DNA from 4 places in the Pseudomonas sp. GL-RE-29 genome. Region 4 is predicted to be linked to each of the others. Evidence: predicted binding sites of a transcription regulator. Region 4 holds the regulator's gene; each other region holds the start of a gene.
What was found. Region 4 encodes FliA, which starts transcription of late flagellar genes. Its sites were predicted from a motif close to CTAAAGTTTNNNNNNNNNNNGCCGNTAA; they were not measured.
Positions count from the first base shown of each region.

Region 1: KGB21_RS29650 (methyl-accepting chemotaxis protein) is a predicted target of FliA. The motif match lies at 3,285-3,312, and genes of this name have one in related genera.
Region 2: motA (flagellar motor stator protein MotA) is a predicted target of FliA. The motif match lies at 3,530-3,557, and genes of this name have one in related genera.
Region 3: KGB21_RS15585 (methyl-accepting chemotaxis protein) is a predicted target of FliA. The motif match lies at 4,292-4,319, and genes of this name have one in related genera.

Region 1 is NZ_JAGYGD010000022.1:25,267-31,085, forward strand. Features, by position in the region: gene KGB21_RS18600 (heavy metal translocating P-type ATPase) at 1-222, shown strand, start outside; gene cueR (Cu(I)-responsive transcriptional regulator) at 219-617, shown strand; gene KGB21_RS18610 (PA4780 family RIO1-like protein kinase) at 784-1,677, opposite strand; partial or broken gene KGB21_RS29645 (cache domain-containing protein) at 2,123-3,211, shown strand; gene KGB21_RS29650 (methyl-accepting chemotaxis protein) at 3,341-4,069, shown strand; gene KGB21_RS18620 (AraC family transcriptional regulator) at 4,219-5,010, opposite strand; gene KGB21_RS18625 (acetyl-CoA C-acetyltransferase) at 5,197-5,819, opposite strand, start outside.
Region 2 is NZ_JAGYGD010000024.1:68,938-74,756, reverse strand. Features, by position in the region: gene serB (phosphoserine phosphatase SerB) at 1-72, shown strand, start outside; gene asd (archaetidylserine decarboxylase) at 184-1,044, opposite strand; gene KGB21_RS19720 (rhodanese-like domain-containing protein) at 1,063-1,878, opposite strand; gene KGB21_RS19715 (HDOD domain-containing protein) at 1,921-3,459, opposite strand; gene motA (flagellar motor stator protein MotA) at 3,626-4,477, shown strand; gene motB (flagellar motor protein MotB) at 4,481-5,509, shown strand; gene KGB21_RS19700 (hypothetical protein) at 5,629-5,819, shown strand, end outside.
Region 3 is NZ_JAGYGD010000017.1:21,806-27,624, reverse strand. Features, by position in the region: gene KGB21_RS15605 (hypothetical protein) at 8-580, opposite strand; gene KGB21_RS15600 (hypothetical protein) at 582-1,019, opposite strand; gene KGB21_RS15595 (AAA family ATPase) at 1,372-1,902, opposite strand; gene pnuC (nicotinamide riboside transporter PnuC) at 1,899-2,462, opposite strand; gene KGB21_RS15585 (methyl-accepting chemotaxis protein) at 2,563-4,197, opposite strand; gene KGB21_RS15580 (undecaprenyl-diphosphate phosphatase) at 4,458-5,288, shown strand; gene KGB21_RS15575 (DUF1294 domain-containing protein) at 5,285-5,713, shown strand.
Region 4 is NZ_JAGYGD010000006.1:128,267-134,085, reverse strand. Features, by position in the region: gene flhF (flagellar biosynthesis protein FlhF) at 1-145, shown strand, start outside; gene fleN (flagellar synthesis regulator FleN) at 262-1,092, shown strand; gene fliA (RNA polymerase sigma factor FliA) at 1,089-1,829, shown strand; gene KGB21_RS07770 (chemotaxis response regulator CheY) at 1,996-2,367, shown strand; gene KGB21_RS07765 (protein phosphatase CheZ) at 2,387-3,175, shown strand; gene KGB21_RS07760 (chemotaxis protein CheA) at 3,230-5,485, shown strand; gene KGB21_RS07755 (chemotaxis response regulator protein-glutamate methylesterase) at 5,535-5,819, shown strand, end outside.

The DNA.
Region 1 (5,819 bases), on a different contig from region 4:
GTGCCGGCGGCGCTGGAGATCAGCCGCAAGACCTACGCGAAGATCCGCCAGAACCTGTTCTGGGCCTTCGTCTATAACTTGATCGGCATTCCGTTGGCGGCCTTCGGCTTCCTCAACCCGGTGCTGGCGGGTGCGGCGATGGCGCTGTCGAGCGTCAGCGTGGTGAGCAATGCGTTACTGTTGAAAACCTGGAAACCCGAGGACCTGGAGGACAACCGATGAACATCGGCCAAGCAGCTAACCACAGCGGCCTGAGTGCGAAGATGATCCGTTATTACGAATCCATCGGTTTGCTCAAGGCTGCCCATCGCACTGATAGCGGTTACCGGGTTTACGGCGACGATGACTTGCATACCCTGGCGTTTATCAAGCGCTCACGGGATTTGGGGTTTTCCCTGGAAGAGGTCGGCAAACTGCTGACCCTCTGGCAAGACCGCCAGCGTGCCAGTGCCGATGTGAAGGCATTGGCCCGTCAGCATATTGATGAGCTGAACCAGAAAATCCGGGAGCTGGGGCAACTGCGCGATACATTGCAAGACCTGGTTGAGCATTGTCAGGGCGATCACCGGCCGGATTGTCCGATTCTCAAGAATCTTGAGTCGGGGTGCTGTACCTGAACGAACACCAGCTGTAGGAGCTGCCGCAGGCTCGGGCCGCGTTCGGACGATCTTTTGATTTTGGATATTAAGATCAAGATCAAAAGATCGCAGCCTGCGGCAGCTCCTACAGGGATTTGTGTTGCACATAAAAAACCCGGCCGAAGCCGGGTTTTTCTTTAGCCGATCACTGCATCCACGGCGGAGGCGGTTCTTCGGCCTTGCTTGGGGGGGCGTCGTCAGCGGCACGGACCGCTTGCTTGCGCTCTTCATCCAGGCGTGCGGCCTCGATCTCGCGCATGATGCCGCCCACGTCGGCCAACTCTTCCGGCTCGTCGAACTCACCGGTCAAGACACTGGCCGGGTGCAAGGTACCGGCCTCGTACAGGGCCCACATTTCCTTGGCGAAGCGGGTCTTTTTCAACTCCGGCGCAAACCGTCCGAAGTAGGACGCCATGTTGCCCACGTCCCGCTCCAGCATGCTGAACGCGTGGTTGTTGCCCGCCGCGTCCACCGCCTGCGGCAGGTCGATGATCACAGGACCAGTCGGCGTCAGCAGCACGTTGAACTCGGACAGGTCACCGTGCACCAGACCGGTACACAGCATCAGCACGATCTGCGAAATCAGGTACGCGTGATATTCGCGCGCCTGATCCGGCTCCAGCACCACGTCATTCAGACGCGGCGCGGCATCACCGTACTCGTCGGCCACCAGTTCCATGAGCAGCACGCCTTCGAGGAAGTCATACGGCTTGGGCACTCGCACACCGGCGCTGGCCAGACGGAACAGCGCCGCCACTTCAGCGTTCTGCCAGGCGTCTTCGGTTTCCTTGCGGCCAAACTTGGAACCCTTGGCCATGGCCCGGGCTTGACGGCTGTTGCGTACCTTGCGGCCTTCCTGATACTCGGCCGCCTGGCGGAAACTGCGTTTATTCGCCTCCTTGTAGACCTTCGCGCAACGTAACTCGTTGCCGCAGCGCACCACATAAACAGCTGCTTCTTTACCACTCATGAGTGGGCGCAGCACCTCGTCGACCAGACCGTCCTCGATCAGGGGTTCAATGCGTTTTGGAGTCTTCATCAGCTTTTATTGTGGGTCCTTTATTACCAAACACGCGAAAGTCATTCGTTATACGGCAATCCACTCAATCGGGGGAGGGGGTGCCGACCTATGAACATTGCCGATGCACACAATGTGCCGTTTTCATCACGAAAACCTGCGGTCCATCACCGGCCGCTCTGGATCATAGCCGAGGCCGCAGCACTTGTAGTCTGCGGGCTGCAAGGGCATTTGTGACAGAAGCTGACATCCGGATTCATACCCTGCGCAGGATTTTTCAAAACAGTCCTCAATTTCCTCCGACCGCCGCCGAAGTCCTAAGTGACAAACTGATTTGTCCGACAATCGTTCCGACAACAATAACGATGCCGCACTCACGGATCCGGGTTCACAAGAACGTTTACGGCTGCCAATAAACCGCGAGTCATCTGCACTGCGTGGGCCTACAAGAAAATCTGGAGCGCGGATGAACATCAAACAGAAGTTGACCTGGGCGTTTGCAATCATCGCCTGCTTGCCCGTGGTGCTGGTCGCCACCCTCGTTGTGCTGAACTTGCGCAGTGACGCCAAGGACGGATTCGTCGACAGCAGCGGTCGTGAAATCCGTCAGGTCAGCAATGCCATGCAACTGTTTTTCGACGGCATCAGCCAGAACGTCGAGTATCTGGCCAAGCAACCGCTGATCACCAACTCCGACGACAGCCTCAAGACCTACATGAGCGCCAACGCCGCGAGTGTTCCTCAGGGTGAGGCGGACAAGAAACTCTTCGGCTTCCTGCAGGACCTGGGCAACGCCCACCCGTCCTATGCCTACGCGATTCTGGGCACCGCCGCCGGCGGTTACGTGTCGTGGCCGGACGATGCCAAGCTGGCCAACTACGACCCGCGCCAGCGTCCGTGGTACAAGGCGGCCCAGGCCAAACCGGGCAAGCCGTTCCGTACCGAGGCCTATTACTGGGCCGAAAACGATACGTCCTACGTCAGCACCGTGCGCACCATCGACAATAAACTGGGCACCAACGGCGGCGTGGTCAGTATCGACGTGTCGCTCAAGCAGCTGACCGAACTGGTCAAACAGATCAAGCTCGGCGAAACCGGTTACCTGATGCTGCTGGAAAACAACGGCACCGTACTGGTCGACCCGAAACAACCGGAACACAACTTCAAGGCCCTGAGCAGCCTCGGTGAGGGTTATGCACAACTGGCCAAGGCCGGCAAAGGCCTGGTTGAAGTCGAACTCAACGGCGAACGCTACATGGCCAACGTCTGGCCATCGGAGCAGCTGGGCTGGACCTTCATCGGCCTGATCAAACAAAGCGACGTGATGAGCACGGCGACCCAACTGACCTGGTTGATCGCGATCATCGCGGCGGTACTGGCGGTGATCTTCGCCGTGGTCGGCGCCAGTTTCGCCAGCGTCATCGTGCGTCCGATCCGCAGCGTGGCCGATGGCCTCGAAGGCATTGCCCAGGGTGAAGGCGACCTGACGAAAAACCTGCAAATACGTGGCAGCGACGAAACCGCGCAACTGGCCAGCTGGTTCAACCAGTTCCTGACCGCGATTCGCAACCTGATCCAGAGCATTGGCGGTGCCGCGACGAAAATTCTCGCCACGTCCAAAAGCTCGACCCAAGTGTCCAGCGACATGGCCGAAGCCGCCGGTCGCCAGCGTGAGGCCGTGGACATGGTGTCCACCGCGTTCCATGAAATGGTCGCTACCGCCAATGAAGTAGCGCGCTCTTGCAGTCAGGCCGCCGAATCGGCCGACAGTGGTCAGCGCCAGGCGCGCGAAGGTCAGCAGCAGATCGACGCGGCGGTGAGCAGCGTCGATCGCCTGAGCCAGGAAATCGAACAGTCGGCGCAGTCGATGCAACAACTGGAGCGCGACAGCAATGACATTCAGTCGATCCTCGGCACCATTCGCTCGATCGCCGAGCAAACCAACCTGCTGGCACTGAACGCGGCCATTGAGGCAGCACGGGCCGGCGAACAAGGTCGGGGTTTTGCGGTGGTGGCGGACGAAGTGCGGGCGCTAGCCAAACGCACGGCAGACTCCACGGCGGAAATCGACGGGTTGCTGGGCAACCTCGCCAAGCGCACCAGCCAGGTCACTCAGCAGATGCATGCGAGCCTGGAAGTGTCGCAGCAATCGGTCACGCGCATTGGCGAAGCACGCAGCAGTTTCGGGCAGATTCGTGAGTCGGTGGATGTGATTCGCGACATGAACACGCAGATCGCCACAGCTGCTGAGCAACAGCATCAAGTGGCCGAAGATATTAATCGGCACATCAGCCAGATCCATGGCGATGCGCAGCTGGTGGCGGAACTGGCGAACTCGGCGCGACTGGACTCGCAGAGTCTGGCGGGGCTGTCGAATGAGCTGGATGGGTTGGTTCGACGCTTCCGCACCTGACAACCAGTACAGATATCTGTGGCGAGGGAGCTTGCTCCCGCTCGGCTGCGAAGCAGTCGTAATCCTGCCAACGCGGGCCATCTGGTACGCCGCGCGGGCTGAATTGGGAGCGCTTCGCGCTCCAGCGGGAGCAAGCTCCCTCGCCACAATTATTGCCGAAACAACTCCCCCGGGGTAAACCCGAACAGACTTTTGAACGCCGCAATAAACGCCGACGTCGAGTCATACCCACACGCCAGCGCGGCATTGGTCACGCTGTCGCCCTCCTCCAGCAAACTCAACGACGACAGCAACCGCGCACGTTGCCGCCAGCCCCGGAAGCTCAACCCGGTTTCACGCTGGAACAGGCGCATCAGGGTTTTTTCCGAGGTCCCCAGTCGCTCTGCCCACTCTTGCAACGTCACGTTGCGATCGGGATTTCCAATCAGCTCGTTGCATAGCCCCAGCAACCGTACGTGGCGGGGTAACGGCAGGGAAAAACCGACTTCCGGCAACCCGGCCAGTTGATCCAGCAACACGCTCACCAGCCGCGCTTCCTGGCTGTCGCCCTGCGGATACTCCACCGGCAGCAAACAGAAACTCTTGATCAGCTCCCGCGCCAACGGTGTCACTTCCAGCACCCGGCAACGTCCGTCCGCCCACTGGCAATCCTCGCGTCGCACGTACAGGCTGCGCATCTCGGCGCGCATCGACGTCACCACTTGATGTTCAAGATCCGCCGGAATCCAGATGCCCCACTGCGGCGGCGCAAAGAAACTGCCTTCAGCGGTGTGCACACCGAGAACGCCGCTGATGGCATAGGAAAACTGCACCCAGTCGTGGCGATGGGACGGGGTCCAGGAACCCGCGTTGAGACTCTCCACCCGCGCATACAGCGGACGCGGCAGCACGGTGATGGGAGGAATGCTTCGCTCGAGGGAGACTTGTCCGCTAGTCGACATTGATTGGCCTTATGTTGCGAGACGGCTGATGGGGCCGACGTTAGGCCATGCCGAAGGTCTATTCAACACCGGTGATACCTGTGTGGCTTGCCAGCGATAGCGGTGTGTCAGGCAACAGAGATGTCGAATGTGCAATCCCCATCGCTGGCAAGCCAGCTCCCACAGGACGCCATTCCACATCAGAAATCAGCGTTCGATGATGGCGGTAACGCCCTGCCCTCCCGCCGCACAGATCGAGATCAAGCCACGGCCCTTCCCAGCAGCATCAAGCAGTTTCGCCAGATTGGCGACGATGCGCCCGCCCGTGGCAGCAAACGGATGCCCCGCTGCCAGCGAACTGCCCTTGACGTTGAGCCGGCTGCGATCGATGGAGCCCAGTGCAGCGTCCAGGCCGAGACGGGTTTTGCAGTACTCCGCGTCTTCCCAGGCCTTCAACGTGCAAAGCACTTGCGCAGCGAAGGCTTCGTGAATTTCGTAGTAATCGAAGTCCTGCAGCGTCAGGCCGTTGCGTGCCAGCAAACGCGGTACCGCGTACACCGGGGCCATCAGCAGCCCTTCGGCGCCATTGACGAAATCAACCGCCGCCGCCTCGCCATCGCGCAGGTAAGCGAGAATCGGCAAGCCGCGTTCCCGTGCCCACGCTTCACTGCCCAACAGCACCAGCGACGCACCATCGGTCAACGGTGTGGAGTTGCCCGCCGTCAGGGTACCTTTGGCACTTTTTTCATAGGCCGGTTTGAGTGCGGCAAGTTTTTCCAGCGTCGAGTCCGGGCGCAGGTTGTTGTCGCGGGTAAGGCCGAGAAACGGCG
Region 2 (5,819 bases), on a different contig from region 4:
GCGATTTCCACCCTTGGGCTGGATGGCGTGCTGTATTTGCTGGGCTTTCGCGATCGCGACGGACAGTTGTAAATAGTAGGAGCTTGCTGGCGATGGGGTTCTTGATGACGCCATCGCCAGCAAGCCGGTTCCTACAGGTTTGCGAACGCGGTGAGCCAGGCGCACCGCGTTCCAGCACACGGGTTATGCTTTTGGCAGGCCCATACCCTGACCCATCTGCACCGGCGAACCCGCCGCCAGTTCTTCAGCCCACTGCACTTGATCCGGCCCGAACAGCACGACAGCGGTCGAACCCAGTTTGAAGCGACCCAGTTCCGCACCCTTTTCCAGGTGGATCGGCGCACGGGCGGCTTCGTCGTAGCGGAAGGTTTTCAGTTCGCGTTTCGGCGGCGTGACCAGGCCGGCCCAAACGGTTTCAATCGACGCCACGATCATTGCGCCCACCAGCACCACGGCCATCGGCCCGCGCTCGGTGTCGAAAATGCACGCCACACGCTCGTTGCGGGCGAACAGTTCCGGGACGTTTTCAGCAGTGGTCTGGTTGACCGAGAAAATCCGGCCGGGAATGTAGACCATCTCGCGCAGGGTCCCGGCCAGTGGCATGTGCACGCGGTGGTAGTCCTTCGGCGACAGGTAAATAGTCGCAAAATCACCGCCCATGAACGGTGCAGCATTTGCCGCGTCGCCCCCCAGTAGTTCCAGCACGCTGAAACTGTGGCCCTTGGCCTGGAACACGCGACCGTGTTCGATCGGGCCGAGTTGGCTAACCGCACCATCCGCCGGGCTGAGGATCGCGCCCGGTGTTTCGTCCAGTGGGCGCGCGCCGTCTTTCAAAGCACGGGTGAAGAATGCATTGAAATGCTCGTAGGCGGTCAGGTCTTCAACCAGTGCCTGGGACATGTCCACTTGATAACGCTTGGCGAACCACGCGGTGAACGCATTCTTGAACCAGCGCACGCGGCATTCGGCGATGCAGCCGGCCAGTCGCGAGAGCAAGTGGTGGGGCAGCAGGTACTGGCTGAGGATAAACAAACGCTCTTTCATTGGGTGTCCTTAAAAACCTTAAAGCTCGACAGGCGTGTCAGGGTGATTGCCCCATTCGCCCCAGGAACCGGCGTAGCCTTTGACCCGCGGATAACCGAGGGATTTGGCCACCAGATAAGTGAAGCCCGACCGATGATGGGTCTGGCAGTGGGTAATGATTTCTTTGTCAGGCGTGATGCCGAGTTGTTCGAGGATCTGCGGCATGTCGCTGCGGATGCGCAGGTTGCGCGCCTGATCCATGCCCGCGGTCCATTCGAAATTGACTGCGCCGGGAATGTGCCCGCCCTTGGCGGCCAGCACTTTCTCGCCCGAGTATTCCAGCGGCCCGCGTGCGTCCCAGATCGCCAGGTCGGCGGCGCCGAGACGGCTTTGCAGGTACTCACGGGTGGCAGTCGGTTCGTCGTGGAGGGTCAGGCTGACCGGACCGCCGACCGCTGGCGGGACCTGGATCGACATCGGAAAGCCTTCCGCCAGCCAGGATTTCAGGCCGCCGTCGACATAGTGGTATTTGCTGTGGCCAATGACATCCAGCAGCCAGATAAAGCGCCCGGCCCAGCCGCCACCTTCGTCGTCATACACGACGTAGACCGCGTCGGGGTTGTGTCCCAGCTCACCGAACAGCGCTTCGAGTGCCGCTTGCGATGGCATCAGGCCTGGCGCCGGCGGCTGACCGAGTTGCGTGCGTTTCGGATCGACAAAACGTGCGCCGGGGATATGCCCTTCGGTGTAGCGGGCGCTGCTGGTCAGGTCCACCAGGATCAGTTCGCGGGCGTCGAGGCGAGGGAGCAAGTCGCTCGGTTCGATTACCAGCGGCAAGCCAGAGAAGTCAGACATGTGAGGTCTCCAGGGCACAAAAGGGAGGATTGTAACGCAGGCTCATTTGCCGCGTTCACTAAAGCTGTGCAGCGCTTTTTCGATGCACTGCGCGGTTTTGCCGAAGGCTTGCACAGTGATTTCCGAAAACGGCCCGCCGCCCTGATCCGCGACCACAATCATGATCACCCGGCCATTGTTGACCAGCGAGCGTAGCAGCAGATGTTCACCGCTGAATTGCGCACGCAGGTTGTTGGGTAGCAGGGCAGAAAATTGCGCGTTGTTCGCCGGCGTCAGGCGTACCTGAGCCTGTTGCGCGAGCAGGCGTTGCAGCACGTTGCTTTGGCTGACCGCGAAATTAAGCCCGGCCACTTCTTTCGGTAATCCAGCGGTCTGATGTACTCGCAGATTGGCGTGTGTGCGATCGGCCATCAAAATCATCACTCGGCGCATGCCACACGCGACCAGTGCGTCACGGGCGGACGTGGTCAGGTGCATGGCATTGGTGAATCGACTCGGCTCGACCAGCAATTCAGCGCATTGCTTGCGCCACTTCGCCAAGTCTTCAGCGGTAGGCGCTGGCGCCGCAAGCAACCCGGCGTGAACGCGGTTCATGCCCCACGGCCAGATCAGCGCTTCGGCGGGGTGCCAAAGGTTAGGCATGGCGTGATGCCGTGCGCTGTTCGCCGCCTGTTGGTGCAACTGTTGCTGCAACTCATCCATCGGCATTTGCAGGTAAAGGCTGGTCAGGTATTGCCAGCGCTCGCTGTGCGGACTGTCCCAGGCCTGTTGCGCCGACAACGCCAGACCGTTGGCCAGCAACACGGTGTTGGCCGGTTGATTGAGCCAGCGGCGCAGGTTCGGATCGTCGTCAAGGCGGTTTTGCTGACGCAACGGGTGCTCGCTGTCGCGGGCGATGCGCAGGACTTTCACCAGTTCCCGTTGTTCGGTCAGCAGCAGTCGATAGCCTTGCTGGACCCAAATGGGCAGGCGCCAGATGTCTACCAGGGCCAGGCCGATTTTCAGCAGGGGCACGCCAAACAGCTGTTTTTCGACTTTTCGCGCCGACTCACCTTTATAGATGACCCGCAACTCCCACTCTTCGAGCAATTGCGGATGAGTCAACGCCAATGGCCACAGCGGCGACAGAAACAGCAGGCTGCCCCAGTGGATGTCCTGCCACAGGCGCGCCAGGCGGCTGGCAAAAAAACCGTTGGCCTGTTGCGTGGCGTGCTGGCTGATCATTTGCAGTTGGCGCAGGGCTTTCGGAATCTCGGCCTGCGGTAGCGCGGGCAACCGCTCAAGCAGTTCTTCGGTGCGCTTCAAACCGAGACGATTGATCGCGACTTCAAGGTTCTCCGCCGGCTCGGTCATGTTGCCATGGGTGTGCCGGTTGGCTTCGCGGATCACGCTCAAGGCCAGGGCCGGACTGTCCTGCATCAATTCGGCGATGTCGCGCAGCGAGCTGCGACTGTTGCGGATCGCCCGGCTGACGCGGTCATGGCTGTGTTGCGGAACCGGCAGGCGCACGCCATCGAGAAGCTTGACCCAGCCTTCGAGAGTGGTCGGTTTTAGCGTCGGAACGTTCGTTTCGTTAGGCATGTCTGGAGGCGATCATCGTCAGCGTTAACGGTGCCCGGAGCGGGTCAAATTGGCTTTTCGCCTGAACTGGCTATAGTCTGGCGCAGTTTTGCCGATAAGTAGAAGAAGAGATTTTTTAACTTCCGAATATGACCTTGAACCCGACTCAGTAAGTGCTCTCCTACCTATGGCTAAAATAATCGGCATCATCGTCGTATTCGCGAGCGTGCTCGGCGGATACGTGCTCTCCCACGGCAAAATTGCCGCCCTGATTCAACCCTTCGAGGTCATGATTATCGGTGGTGCGGCCCTCGGTGCATTCCTGCAGGCCAACCCCGGCTACATGACGATGCACGTGCTCAAGAAGTCTTTGAGCATGTTCGGTTCGCGTTTCAACCACGGCTTCTACCTTGAAGTGCTGGGCCTGATCTACGAGATCCTCAACAAGAGCCGCCGCGAAGGCATGATGGCCATCGAAGGTGACATCGAAGACGCCGCCGCGAGCCCGATCTTCGCCAAGTACCCGGCAGTCCTCAAGGACGAGCGCATGACCGCGTTCATCTGCGATTACCTGCGCATCATGTCCTCCGGCAACATGGCTCCCCATGAGCTGGAAGGCCTGTTCGACATGGAACTGTACAGCCTCAAGGAAGACCTGGAGCACCCCTCCCACGCGGTGAACGGCATCGCCGACGCCATGCCCGGTTTCGGTATCGTCGCTGCAGTACTGGGTATCGTGGTGACCATGGCGTCCCTGGGTGAGGGCGACCAGAAGTCCATCGGCCTGCACGTCGGTGCGGCACTGGTGGGTACCTTCTTCGGTATTCTCGCCGCCTACGGCTTCTTCGGCCCGCTGGCTCATTCCCTGGCCCACGATGCCAAGGAAGAGCTGAACGTTTACGAAGCCATCAAGGCCTCGCTGGTGGCTTCGGCTTCCGGCATGCCGCCGTCGCTGGCCGTGGAGTTCGGGCGCAAGGTTCTGTACCCGGCGCACCGTCCAAGCTTCGCCGAGCTGGAACAAGCGGTTCGTGGTCGCTAAGAAATGGAAAATAACCAGCCGATAATCATCAAGCGCGTCAAGCGCATCGCCGGCGGGCATCACGGGGGCGCCTGGAAAATCGCCTTCGCCGACTTCGCCACGGCGATGATGGCGTTCTTCCTGGTGTTGTGGCTGTTGTCCACGGCCACGCCGGAACAGAAGATCGCCATCGCCGGTTACTTCAAGGACCCGATCGGCTTCTCCGAAAGCGGCACGCCGTACATTATTGACTTGGGCGGCACACCGACCCTGGCGCCGGAAAACACCCTCAACCCCGAGGTGAAATCCCAGCCGCAGCCGGACAAGGTGACCGTCGACGCCGAACAGGTCGAAGGCATGGCCGAGATGGTCGAGAAGGAGCGCCTCGAACTGTTGCTGCAAGAATTGCAGAACAAGGTCGAAGAAAATCCGCAGCTACAGAAATTCAAAGACCAGATCCTGTTCGAGATCACGCCGGACGGCTTGCGCATCCAGATCGTGGACGCGGAAAACCGGCCGATGTTTGACTCGGGCTCGGCGCGTCTGAAGCCGTACTTCGAAGACATCCTGTTGGCCATGGCCGACACGATCAAAGCGGTGCCGAACAAGATCAGCATCAGCGGCCACACCGATGCCAAGCCGTACATCGGCACCGGCGATTTCGGTAACTGGGAACTCTCGGCCAACCGTGCCAACGCCGCTCGCCGTGCGCTGGTGGCGGGCAGCTATCCGGACCAGCAAGTGGCGCGGGTGGTGGGTTACGCCTCGTCGGCGCTGTTCGACCGCGAACATCCGTTCAATCCGGTGAACCGTCGTATCGACATCATCGTGCTGACCAAGAAAGCCCAGCGTGCTATCGAAGGTTCGCAGGGGGCGGAACCGGCACCTGATGCGCCGCAAGGTTCGGCTGCTCCGGCAACTGAATCAGCGACGCCAGCTGATCCGAATGCGTTGCCGGCGGACAAGGAACCGTTGCCGGCACATAAACTTCGTGAGCGTCTGAACCTGTTCGATGATCCGGCGCCGAAACCGGGTGAACCACCGAAGCAGTGATCGACAACAAAAAGCCGACAGAGATGTCGGCTTTTTGTTGTGGTGCATCAAGATCAAAAGATCGCAGCCTTCGGCAGCTCCTACAGGAGTACCGCGTTTCCCCTCCTGTAGGAGCCGGCTTGCTGGCGATCGTCGTTAACGATGACGCGGGCTGTCTGGACCCACTCGGCGTACTTGAGACCATCGCCAGCAAGCCGGCTCCTACAAGTTTTGCGTTGTTTGCATTTTTCCGGGGGGCAGTGAAGTCCTTTTCCCCAAAGAAAAAGCTCCGTTCTCGAAGTCCAGTAGGAGCCGGCTTGCTGGCGATGAA
Region 3 (5,819 bases), on a different contig from region 4:
ATCTGGGTCAATCCACGACCCGTACGCTGAAGGTGTTGGCCATTCGGTTTCCCACCCCGGCGCTCTGATTCAACTGAATCACCCCACGGCTACCGGTGAAAGCCTGGTCACTGGTAGTGACCTGGCGATGGCCGGGTGCGGAGTCAGTTGGATCGGAGTTGATGAGCAGCGCCACGTTCTGTTGCATGAGGACGCTGTCGTCGAGACTTTGCGGCTGAGCACCGACGCTGATGCGCAGTGCGTTGGCTTGCTGGTTAATCGCGCCAGAGCTCTGGTTGACGCCCAATGCGCCGTTGCCGTGGCTGAAGGAGTCACCTTGAATGCTCGATTGAGCGTCGATCCTGGGGTCGACCACCGTACGCAAGCGTTGGCGTATTTCTGTGGTCGCGTTGGCGCTACGGCCAACGGCGATGGCCCGGGCGTTGGCCTGTTGCTGTAGATCGCCGGCAGCCTGGTTGACCGTAAGGTTGCCCTGGTATTGCGAGCCCGAATTGTCGATGGTGGCGTTATCGATGACTGGGGATTGGGCGAAAGTCGATGTACTGCAAAACATGGCGATAAGCACTAGCTTGCGATTCATCTTAACGGTCTCCCGTCAGGATTTTCATCGCGCCCATGCCTTGCTGGATGCTTGAATTCACCATGTTGGCGATGCCGCTACCGGAGTTTCCCGAACGCCCGGCGGGGAGGTTGGATAGCTGGGACTGGGTGCTTATATTGCCGCCCAGGTTGTTGGTGTTCTGAGTGACCAGGCGGGAGATGCCCGCACCACTGGCGACACCGGCAAAGTCGCCGTCGCTCAACTCGCTCGTTTGCTTGAGCACCTGTTGAGACGGGTTGGCATTGACGGTCGTGGGGTTCGGGTCGGGAACGAGTGGCGGAACCGTTGCGTTGCGCGTCTGGACATCACGAGTGATGATAATGATGCCGTTGTCAGCCTGGACAGGCAGGCAGACCGTTGAGCCCAGTGCGCATCCGATCAGCAGTAGTCTAAAGATGCGTTGATCAATTTTCCCCACGGCGGCAATTCCTTCTGTGAATGAAACGCTGGCCCTTATCAGCGTTGCGAGGAAGAGAGCAGAAGGTGTGCCGGTTTTTGATTCTTTCTTTAAATCAGAGGCTTACGAGTTTTGTCCGGGAGCTTGTTCTTCAAGCTGTTACAACGGTGAGACAAAACTTCGTGCGCGGGACCGTCTAAATCGCTTGCGAGGCTCTAGACCGGGGATTGTGGGGGAGTGTTTCAAGCCTTTAACAAATGAGGGCGTTGCAGGCGAGAGTGCCGCAAATGCGACGTTTGAAGGCGCATGGCTGTTTCAGGAATGGACACTTTTCACCCAAAAGAGGGTGAGCGCTGGGTGAAATCCCCCAAAATCAGGGTTTGTAGCCGAGTAGCCCGCCTACCGCCTCGAACGCCTGTATGCGCCGCGTGGCCCAGTCGCCTTGCAGGATTTGAACGGGTTGCCGATGCTTTTCCAGCCAGGCTTTAGTCATGCTGAAAAACGCCTGGCGCTCACTGAGTTCAGGCTGACAACGCTGACCGTCGTCGGTCCATTCGACGTTTTCCGGCGACAACAGCAGATGTAGATCGTACTGCCGCGCCAGGAGTGCTTGTTCGATCCAGGCCGGGCAGTCGCCGAAAAGGGTCTGGCTCCACAGAATGTTGCTCAGCAGATGCGTGTCGAGGATCAGCAGCTGTGGTTCTCGGGCGCGAGCTTCGTCCTCCCAGGTCAGCTGGCCAAGGGCGATTTCAGGAATGTCCGCCAGGGTGGTGTCCCGTGGATTCTGTTCGATGAACCAGCGTACATACTCATCCACCAGAACCCCGCCAAAATGCGCCTGCAACTCGGCGGCCAGCCAGCTTTTACCGCTGGATTCGGGACCTGTCAGCACCAGGATTTTCATGTGCGCAACGCCGGGGCCGCGCGCCATTCGCGCCAACCCTGCACCGCAAGCAGCAAGAAGAGACCGTACAAAGCAGCGGTCAGATAAAGCTCTTTGTAAACGAACAGGCCTACGAAGATCACATCCACAGCGATCCACAGCGGCCAGCATTGAACGCGCTTTTGCGCCATCCAGACCTGCGCCACCAGGCTGAAGCCGGTCAGCGCCGCATCGAGCCAGGGCTGGGCGGCGTCGGTCCAGTGAGCCATTGCAGCACCCAGCAACAAACTGCCAATCGCCCCAAGCGCCAACCCCAGCAACACCGACTGGCTGCCAAGCCGACTGACCTCGCGTCCTTGCTGCGCCACGCCTGCCCGAGTCCACTGGCGCCAGCCGTAGATCTGCAATCCGGCGTAAATGACCTGAAGCAACATGTCCGAATACAGCTTCACTTCGAAAAAGATCCAGCTATATATAAGCACCATGACCAGGCCGATCGGCCAGCACCAGGGGTTCTGTTTGACCGTCAACCAGACGGCAATGACACCGAGGGCGGCGGCAAACAGTTCGAGCCCGGACATGGGGGTTCCTTGGGGGAAGTTGAAGAGGGGGCGGATTGTACCCGAAGATCAAAAGATCGCAGCCCTGTAGGAGCTGCCGCAGGCTGCGATCTTTTTCGGGTTAAACCCGGAACTGCTTGAGCAACCCGTTCAACTGTTCACTCAACCCCTTGAGTCGCACACTCGCCGCGCTGGATTGTTCGGCTGCCAGCGCAGTGCTGTGGGATAGACCGGCGGCCTGCGTGACGTTCTGGTTGATGTCTTCGACAACATGGGCCTGCTGCAAAGTCGCGCTGGCAATCGATGCATTCAACCCGTTGAGGTTGCGCAACGCCTGGCCGATGGCATTCAGGCTCGCGCCAGCCAGTCCGGCTTGCTCGATGGTCAACTGCGATGCCCGGCTGCTGTCGCCGATCACCTTGACCGCGGCTTCGGAATGACTTTGCAGGCGTTCGATCATCGACTGGATTTCCGCGGTCGACTTCTGCGTACGCTGGGCCAGCAACCGCACCTCGTCTGCCACCACCGCGAAACCGCGACCTTGCTCACCGGCGCGGGCAGCTTCAATGGCCGCATTAAGGGCCAGCAGGTTGGTTTGCTCGGCGATCGAACGGATCACTTCCAGAACGCTGCCGATTTGAGTGCTTTCGGCAGCAAGGGTCCGGATCACTTCCACGGCTTGATCGATGGTGGAAGACAAGGTGTCGATCTGTTGCAGGCTGCCATCAATATTGACCTGGCCTTGTCTAGCCTGCGCTTCGGCGTCGCGCATTTCGCTGGCGGCATGTTCGGCGTTCTTCGCCACATCCTGCACGCCGTAGGTCACTTCATTAATAGCAGTGGCAACCAGTTCCATCTGTTGTGATTGTTGCTGGCTGCGATGCTGGGCCTGAGTGGCGTCGTTGCCCAGTTCGCTGGAAGACTGGCCGAGTGCGCTGGCGGATAGCTGTAGCTCACTGATCACCTGGCGCAACTTGGCGGTGAAGGCATTGAAGTGCCGGGCCAGTTGCGTGACTTCGTCATGGCCATGGGTGTCGAGGCTGCGGGTCAAGTCGCTTTCACCACTGGCAATGTTGGCCATCGCGTTCACGGTTTCCTGAAGCGGACGGACGATGCTGCGCGCAATCAGCAAAACCAACGCCACCATGACCAACGCAATCGCCAGGCCGATCACCGAGGCTTTCCAGACTTGACCATAGAACTCGGCTTGCATGTCGTCGATGTACACGCCCGAGCCGATCACCCAGCCCCAGGGCTCGAACAGTTTGACGTAGGAGGTTTTTTCCACCGGCGCGCTTGCGCCCGGTTTCGGCCAACGGTAGTTGACGATCCCCGCGCCCTTGCTTTTGGCAACCGCGACCATTTCGTTGAACACCGCAAAACCGTCCGGGTCGCGGATCGCCGAGAGGTTCTGGCCATCGAGTTTCGGGTTGGCCGGGTGCATGACCATCACTGGCGTCAGATCATTGATCCAGAAGTAATCGTTCTGGTCGTAACGCAGGCCACGAATGGCCGTCAGCGCCTGCTTCTGCGCGACGTCGCGGGTGAGGGTGCCGGCGGTTTCCAGATCGTGGTAATAGGTGAGAATCCCACTGGCGGTTTGCACCACGTGCTGGGTTTTCTGCGCCTTGGCGACGTACAAGTCGTCGTGAATCTGCTTGAGCATCAACACGCCCAAGGCCAGCAGCATCATGACGGCCACGACCAAGATGAGCCACAACCGCCGGCTGATCGACATATTGCGCAAGCTGTTCATAACGCGGTGCTCCGTTCTTGTTCTTGTCATAAATGATCACCAGCCTTCTACCGTACCTATTACGCGGCAGCGCTCATCAGGCTTGTCTGATAGGATTTCGGCCCCGCGCGACAAAACCTGAGACCAAAGTGATTTTTCACGTGATTTTCAGTGGTTTGTGTGGATTATTTGCACGCGGGACTTCAGCGATGCTGATCGCAGTCAATGTTTTGAAAAATATTAACGGGGCATGCGCCGGCGCACAGCCTTTTGGGGGATTGATGGATCTTTGGACTGCCTTTCAGGCGTTGATACTTGGGGTTGTGGAAGGGCTGACGGAGTTTTTGCCGATTTCCAGTACCGGGCACCAGATTATTGTCGCCGACCTGCTCGACTTCGGTGGTGAGCGTGCCATGGCCTTCAACATCATTATCCAGCTCGGGGCAATCCTGGCGGTGGTGTGGGAGTTTCGCCGGAAGATTTTCGACGTGGTCATCGGCTTGCCGACCCAGCCCAGTGCACGGCGCTTTACCGCGAACCTGTTGATCGCGTTCCTGCCGGCCGTAGTATTAGGGGTGGTATTCGCCGACCTGATTCACCATTACCTGTTCAACCCGGTCACCGTCGCCACCGCATTGGTCGTGGGCGGTATCGTCATGTTGTGGGCCGAACGGCGCCAGCATGAAGTGCATGCCGAAACCGTTGACGACATTACCTGGAAAGACGCTTTGAAAGTCGGCTTCGCCCAGTGTCTGGCGATGATTCCGGGCACCTCGCGCTCCGGCTCGACGATCATCGGTGGGCTGTTGTTCGGCTTGTCGCGCAAGACAGCCACCGAGTTCTCGTTCTTCCTGGCGATGCCGACCATGGTCGGCGCGGCCGTGTATTCGGGCTACAAGTACCACAAGCTGTTTGTCCCGGCTGACTTCCCGGTGTTCGCCATCGGCTTCGTGACCGCCTTCATCTTCGCGATGATTGCCGTGCGCGGGCTGCTCAAATTCATCGCCAGCCACAGCTATGCGGCATTCGCCTGGTATCGCATTGCGTTTGGCCTGCTGATTCTGGCGACGTGGCAGTTTGGCTGGGTGGACTGGACGGCGGCCAAGCCATGAGTGATGGCACTGCGCGCAATAATCGCGGAGGCGATTCCGGCGGAGGGATCCGTAATCCACGGCTGAAATGGCTGGTGTTTGCGATCTTGTGCGCGCTGCCGCTGTTCGGTTCGATGTCGTTATGGCTGCGCGGGGTTTCGCTGATTCCCTTGGCGGCCTACGGCATCGTCAGCGTGCTGGCGTTCTTGCTGTACTGGAGTGACAAACGCAAGGCCCGCGCCGACACCTGGCGCACGCCGGAAAACGTTCTGCATGCAATGGAATTCGCCGGTGGCTGGCCGGGTGCGTTGCTGGCGCAGCAGGTGTTTCGGCACAAGACTCGCAAAGTCTCTTTTCAACTGGTGTTCTGGTTGATCGTGCTGCTGCACCAGGTGTTCTGGATCGACATGCTGTTTCTCGGCGCAAATCTGCTCGCATTGTTCTGACGGTGCAATCCTGTGGCGAGGGAGCTTGCTCCCGCTGGACTGCGCAGCAGTCCCTTTTTAAGAGGGCCGCTACGCGCCCCAGCGGGAGCAAGCCTCGCCACAGGTG
Region 4 (5,819 bases):
GATTCCGGATGATTTGCATCTGCCGCGTCGTCATCAGTTGGTCAGCCGCGCCGTCAGCGTGCAAATGCAGGAAGAACCCAGCGAAGAAGCCATGGCTGACATGTTCGCTGACATCTACCACAGTCCGACCAAGCAGGTTGGCTGAGGTAAAAATGAATCGTTTTTGTACCTACATCGATGGTCTGCCATGCATTGTTCCGTTTGTGAACGCGCAGCCAGTAATGTGGCCTCCGTCTATGCAAGACAAGGTAAAGAAATAACATGGGCAGCATGCATCCCGTACAGGTGATCGCGGTGACCGGCGGCAAAGGTGGCGTCGGGAAGACTAACGTGTCAGTGAACTTGTCCCTGGCTTTGGCTGAGCTTGGCCGGCGCGTCATGTTGCTGGACGCCGACCTGGGCCTGGCGAACGTCGACGTTCTGCTAGGGCTGACACCCAAACGTACTCTGGCCGACGTGATCGAAGGCCGCTGCGAGCTGCGCGACGTCCTGTTGCAAGGGCCGGGCGGCATCCGCATTGTTCCGGCGGCGTCCGGCACCCAGAGCATGGTTCATTTGAGCCCGGCGCAACACGCCGGCCTGATCCAGGCCTTCAGCGACATCGGCGACAACCTCGACGTACTGGTGATTGACACCGCTGCGGGTATTGGTGACTCGGTAGTCAGTTTTGTACGTGCAGCGCAGGAAGTGTTGCTGGTGGTCTGCGACGAGCCGACTTCGATCACGGACGCCTACGCACTGATCAAATTGCTCAACCGCGATTACGGCATGAATCGTTTCCGCGTCCTGGCCAACATGGCCCAGAGCCCGCAGGAAGGCCGCAATCTGTTCGCCAAACTGACCAAAGTTACGGACCGCTTCCTCGACGTCGCCCTGCAATACGTCGGCGCCGTGCCATACGACGAAAGCGTGCGCAAGGCCGTGCAGAAGCAGCGCGCGGTCTACGAAGCGTTCCCGCGTTCCAAGTGTTCGCTGGCGTTCAAGGCCATCGCGCAAAAGGTCGATACCTGGCCGCTGCCTGCCAACCCGCGCGGGCACCTGGAGTTTTTCGTCGAGCGCCTCGTGCAACAAACGGCAGGACCCGTGCTATGACCGCCAGCGGTTACAACCTCTACAAGAAGTCGGCGCGTGACGCGCAGTACGAGCTGATCGAGCGTTACGCGCCACTGGTCAAACGCATTGCCTACCATTTGCTGGCACGCCTGCCAGCCAGTGTCCAGGTCGAAGACCTGATCCAGGCCGGGATGATCGGCCTGCTTGAAGTATCAACAAAATATGACGCCAGCAAAGGCGCGAGTTTCGAGACGTACGCGGGCATTCGAATCCGCGGCGCGATGCTCGATGAAGTGCGCAAAGGGGATTGGGCGCCACGTTCGGTCCACCGCAATACCCGGATGGTCAGCGACGCCATTCGCTCGATTGAAGCTAAAACCGGCCGTGACGCTAAAGATCATGAAGTTGCGGCCGAACTCCAATTGAGTCTCGACGATTATTACGGGATTTTGAACGACACCCTGGGCAGCCGCTTGTTCAGTTTCGACGATCTGTTGCAGGACGGCGAACACGAAGGGCTGCACGAGGATGGCGCGAGTGCTCATCTCGAGCCGTCACGCGATCTGGAAGATGAACGCTTCCAGGCAGCGCTGGCGGACGCGATTGCCAATTTGCCGGAGCGTGAGCGACTGGTGTTGGCGCTGTACTACGACGAAGAGTTGAATCTCAAGGAAATCGGTGAGGTCCTGGGAGTCAGCGAATCTCGGGTCAGCCAGTTACACAGCCAGTGCGCGGCCCGTTTGCGGGGGCGTTTGGGAGAGTGGCGAGCGCGCTGAAGGCAGTGTGGGGGCACTGCGACGTGGCTGGTGGGGTGTTGAACCGCGCCGGTCTCGATCCGTTGTACTCCAGACAGTCATCGAGTGCTTTGCCAGATTGATTGAAATGGCGCGTCCAGGTGCTGGGCGCGTTTTAGTCTGCTTGGAGGTCGAATTGGACAAGAACATGAAAATCCTCATCGTTGATGACTTCTCAACGATGCGGCGGATCATAAAAAACCTGTTGCGTGACCTTGGGTTCACCAACACGGTCGAGGCTGACGATGGCACCACTGCCATTCCGGTTCTCAACAGCGGGAGCATCGACTTTCTGGTAACGGACTGGAACATGCCTGGCATGACCGGTATCGATCTGCTGCGCCACGTGCGTGCCGATGAAAAACTCAAGCATTTGCCAGTGCTGATGGTGACCGCTGAAGCCAAGCGCGAACAGATCATCGAAGCGGCCCAGGCCGGTGTTAACGGCTATGTGGTCAAACCCTTCACGGCCCAGGCGTTGAAAGAAAAAATCGAGAAGATTTTCGAACGCATCGGTTGAACTGCGCCACGGGGGAGCTATGGGGCATAACGAATCATCCCAGGGCGATTTTGAATCGACCCTGAAAAAACACGCCGTCGAACTGGTCGCGAGCCTTGAAAAAGGCAGGTTTGGCGATGCTGTGCAATTGATCCATGAGCTCAACCAGACCCGTGACCGCGGCCTGTATCAGGAAGTGGGCAAGCTCACCCGCGAGCTGCATAGCGCGATCGTCAATTTCCAGATTGACCCGAACATGCCGCAAGCCGAGGAAGTGTCGCAAATCACCGACGCCACCGAGCGTCTGGGGTATGTGGTCAAACTGACCGAGGCGGCCGCCAATCGCACCATGGACCTGGTGGAAAACGCCACGCCGCTGGTCAACAGCCTGGCTGACGAAGCCCAGGCGTTGAGCACGGATTGGGGGCGGTTCATGCGCCGCGAAGTCGGCGCTGAAGAGTTCCGCGAACTGGCCCGGCGAGTCGACGGCTTCCTGGCACGCAGCAGCGCAGACAATCGCGCGGTGTCGAGCAACCTCAACGACATTCTGCTCGCCCAGGATTACCAGGACCTCACCGGTCAAGTGATCAAGCGAGTGACCCAACTGGTCACCGAAGTCGAAAGCAATTTGCTCAAGCTCGTGCTCATGGCCAGTCAGGTGGACCGCTTCGCGGGCATCGAACATGACCGTGAAGCGATGCTTGCAGAAAAAGATCCACAAAAACATCTCTCTCAGGGTGAAGGTCCGCAGATTCATGCCGATAAAAGAGAAGACGTTGTGTCCGGTCAGGACGATGTGGACGATTTGTTATCCAGCCTGGGATTTTAGAGTTTTAGAATTTTAGGTTTTTTGGGTTTTTAGACCTGTAGGAGCACACCCTTAATGAGCTTCGGCGCCGATGAAGAGATCCTTCAGGATTTCCTGGTTGAGGCCGGCGAGATTCTAGAGCAACTGTCCGAGCAACTGGTCGAGCTGGAAAGCCGTCCGGATGATGCGGATTTGCTCAATGCAATTTTTCGCGGTTTTCACACTGTAAAAGGGGGCGCCGGCTTCCTCCAGCTCAACGAGCTGGTGGAGTGCTGTCACATCGCCGAGAACGTTTTCGACATCCTGCGCAAGGGCGAACGTCGCGTCGACTCGGAATTGATGGACGTGGTTCTCGAAGCACTGGACGCGGTGAACAGCATGTTCAGCGAAGTCCGCGAGCGCAGCCCGATCACGGCCGCGACGCCGGAGTTACTCGCGGCGCTGGCCCGTCTGGCTGAACCGCAATCGGCTGACGAAGCCGCTCCTGCGCCTGTCGCCGAGGTTGAAGCACCTGTTGCCGAAAGCGAATCGGGTGACATCACCGACAATGAATTCGAACAACTGCTGGACTCGCTGAACGCCGTCAAGGCCCAGGCCGAGGCGCCGGCGGCTGCTCCAACGCCTGCGCCTGCCAGCGATGCGGCGTCCAGCGACGAAATCACCGATGCAGAGTTCGAGTCGTTACTCGACCAGTTGCACGGTAAAGGTCAGTTCGCCGTTGACGCGGTGGCCGCGTCTGCTGCACCTGTCGCGCCTGAAGCCCCGAAAGCACCAGGCGACAGCTCCGACATTACTGACGACGAATTCGAAGCACTGCTCGACCAGCTTCATGGCAAAGGCAACTTTGCTGTCGATGCGCTGGAATCGGCCATTGCTTCGGTGCCGACACCTGCGGCACCCACCGCCGCCGCGGCGGGCAGCGATCTGATCACCGATAACGAATTCGAAGCATTGCTCGACGAGTTGCACGGCAAAGGCAAGTTCGAAGTCGGCAGTGCAACCGGCGGCAATGCTTCCGTTGCTGCCCCGGTCGCGAAGGCGGCTGTGCCGAAACCCGTGGCCAAGGCGCCTGAGCCTAAAGCTGAAGCACCGAAACCTGCTGCGGCACCGGCTCCGGCCCGTGCTCCGGCATCGGCGCCTGCGGAAAAACCGGTCAGCGAAGCCGAAACCACTGTGCGGGTCGATACCGCGCGTCTCGACGAAATCATGAACATGGTCGGCGAGCTGGTTCTGGTGCGTAACCGCCTGGTGCGCCTGGGTGCCAACAGCGCCGATGAGGCCATGTCCAAGGCCGTGTCGAACCTCGACGTGGTCACGGCCGACCTGCAGACCGCGGTCATGAAGACCCGGATGCAACCGATCAAGAAGGTCTTCGGACGCTTCCCGCGTCTGGTTCGCGACCTGGCTCGCCAGCTCAAGAAAGAGATCAACCTGGAACTGGTCGGCGAAGAAACCGACCTCGACAAGAACCTCGTCGAGGCGCTGGCCGATCCGCTGGTCCACTTGGTGCGCAACGCGGTCGACCACGGCATCGAGTCGCCGGAAGAACGCGAAGCCTCGGGCAAGTCCCGCGGTGGCAAGGTGATCCTCGCTGCCGAGCAGGAAGGCGATCACATCCTGTTGTCGATCTCCGACGACGGCAAAGGCATGGACCCGAATGTCTTGCGCTCCATCGCGGTAAAACGCGGTGTGATGGACAAGGATGCGGCTGACCGCCTGAGCGACACCGAATGCTACAACCTGATCTTCGCGCCAGGCTTCTCGACCAAGACCGAGATCTCCGACGTGTCGGGTCGTGGCGTGGGCATGGACGTGGTGAAAACCAAGATTTCCCAGCTTAACGGTTCGATCAACATCTACTCGGCCAAGGGCCAGGGTTCGAAGATCGTCATCAAGGTGCCGTTGACCCTGGCGATCATGCCGACGCTGATGGTGATGCTCGGCAACCAGGCGTTCGCGTTCCCGCTGGTGAACGTCAACGAGATCTTCCACCTCGACCTGTCGCGCACCAACGTGGTGGACGGCCAGGAAGTGGTGATCGTGCGGGACAAGGCACTGCCATTGTTCTACCTCAAGCGCTGGCTGGTCAGCTCCGCCGCTCATGAAGAGCAGCGCGAAGGCCATGTGGTGATCCTTTCGGTGGGCACCCAGCGGATCGGCTTCGTCGTCGATCAACTGGTGGGTCAGGAAGAAGTAGTCATCAAGCCATTGGGCAAAATGCTCCAGGGAACCCCGGGCATGTCGGGCGCCACCATCACCGGTGACGGTCGCATTGCACTGATTCTCGATGTTCCGAGCATGCTCAAGCGTTACGCCGCACGGCGTATTTGATTCTGGTGGAGCGGGGCGACTGAGCCTCGCTCCATCTAACGGAGTGTTTATGGCAGTCAAAGTCCTGGTGGTGGACGATTCGGGGTTTTTTCGCCGCCGCGTCTCGGAAATTCTTTCAGCGGATTCGAATATCCAGGTCGTCGGTACGGCTACCAACGGCAAAGAGGCGATCGATCAGGCGCTGGCCCTCAAGCCCGACGTGATCACCATGGACTACGAGATGCCCATGATGGACGGCATCACCGCCGTGCGGCACATCATGCAGCGCTGCCCAACCCCGGTCCTGATGTTTTCCTCGCTGACCCATGAAGGCGCCCGGGTAACCCTGGATGCG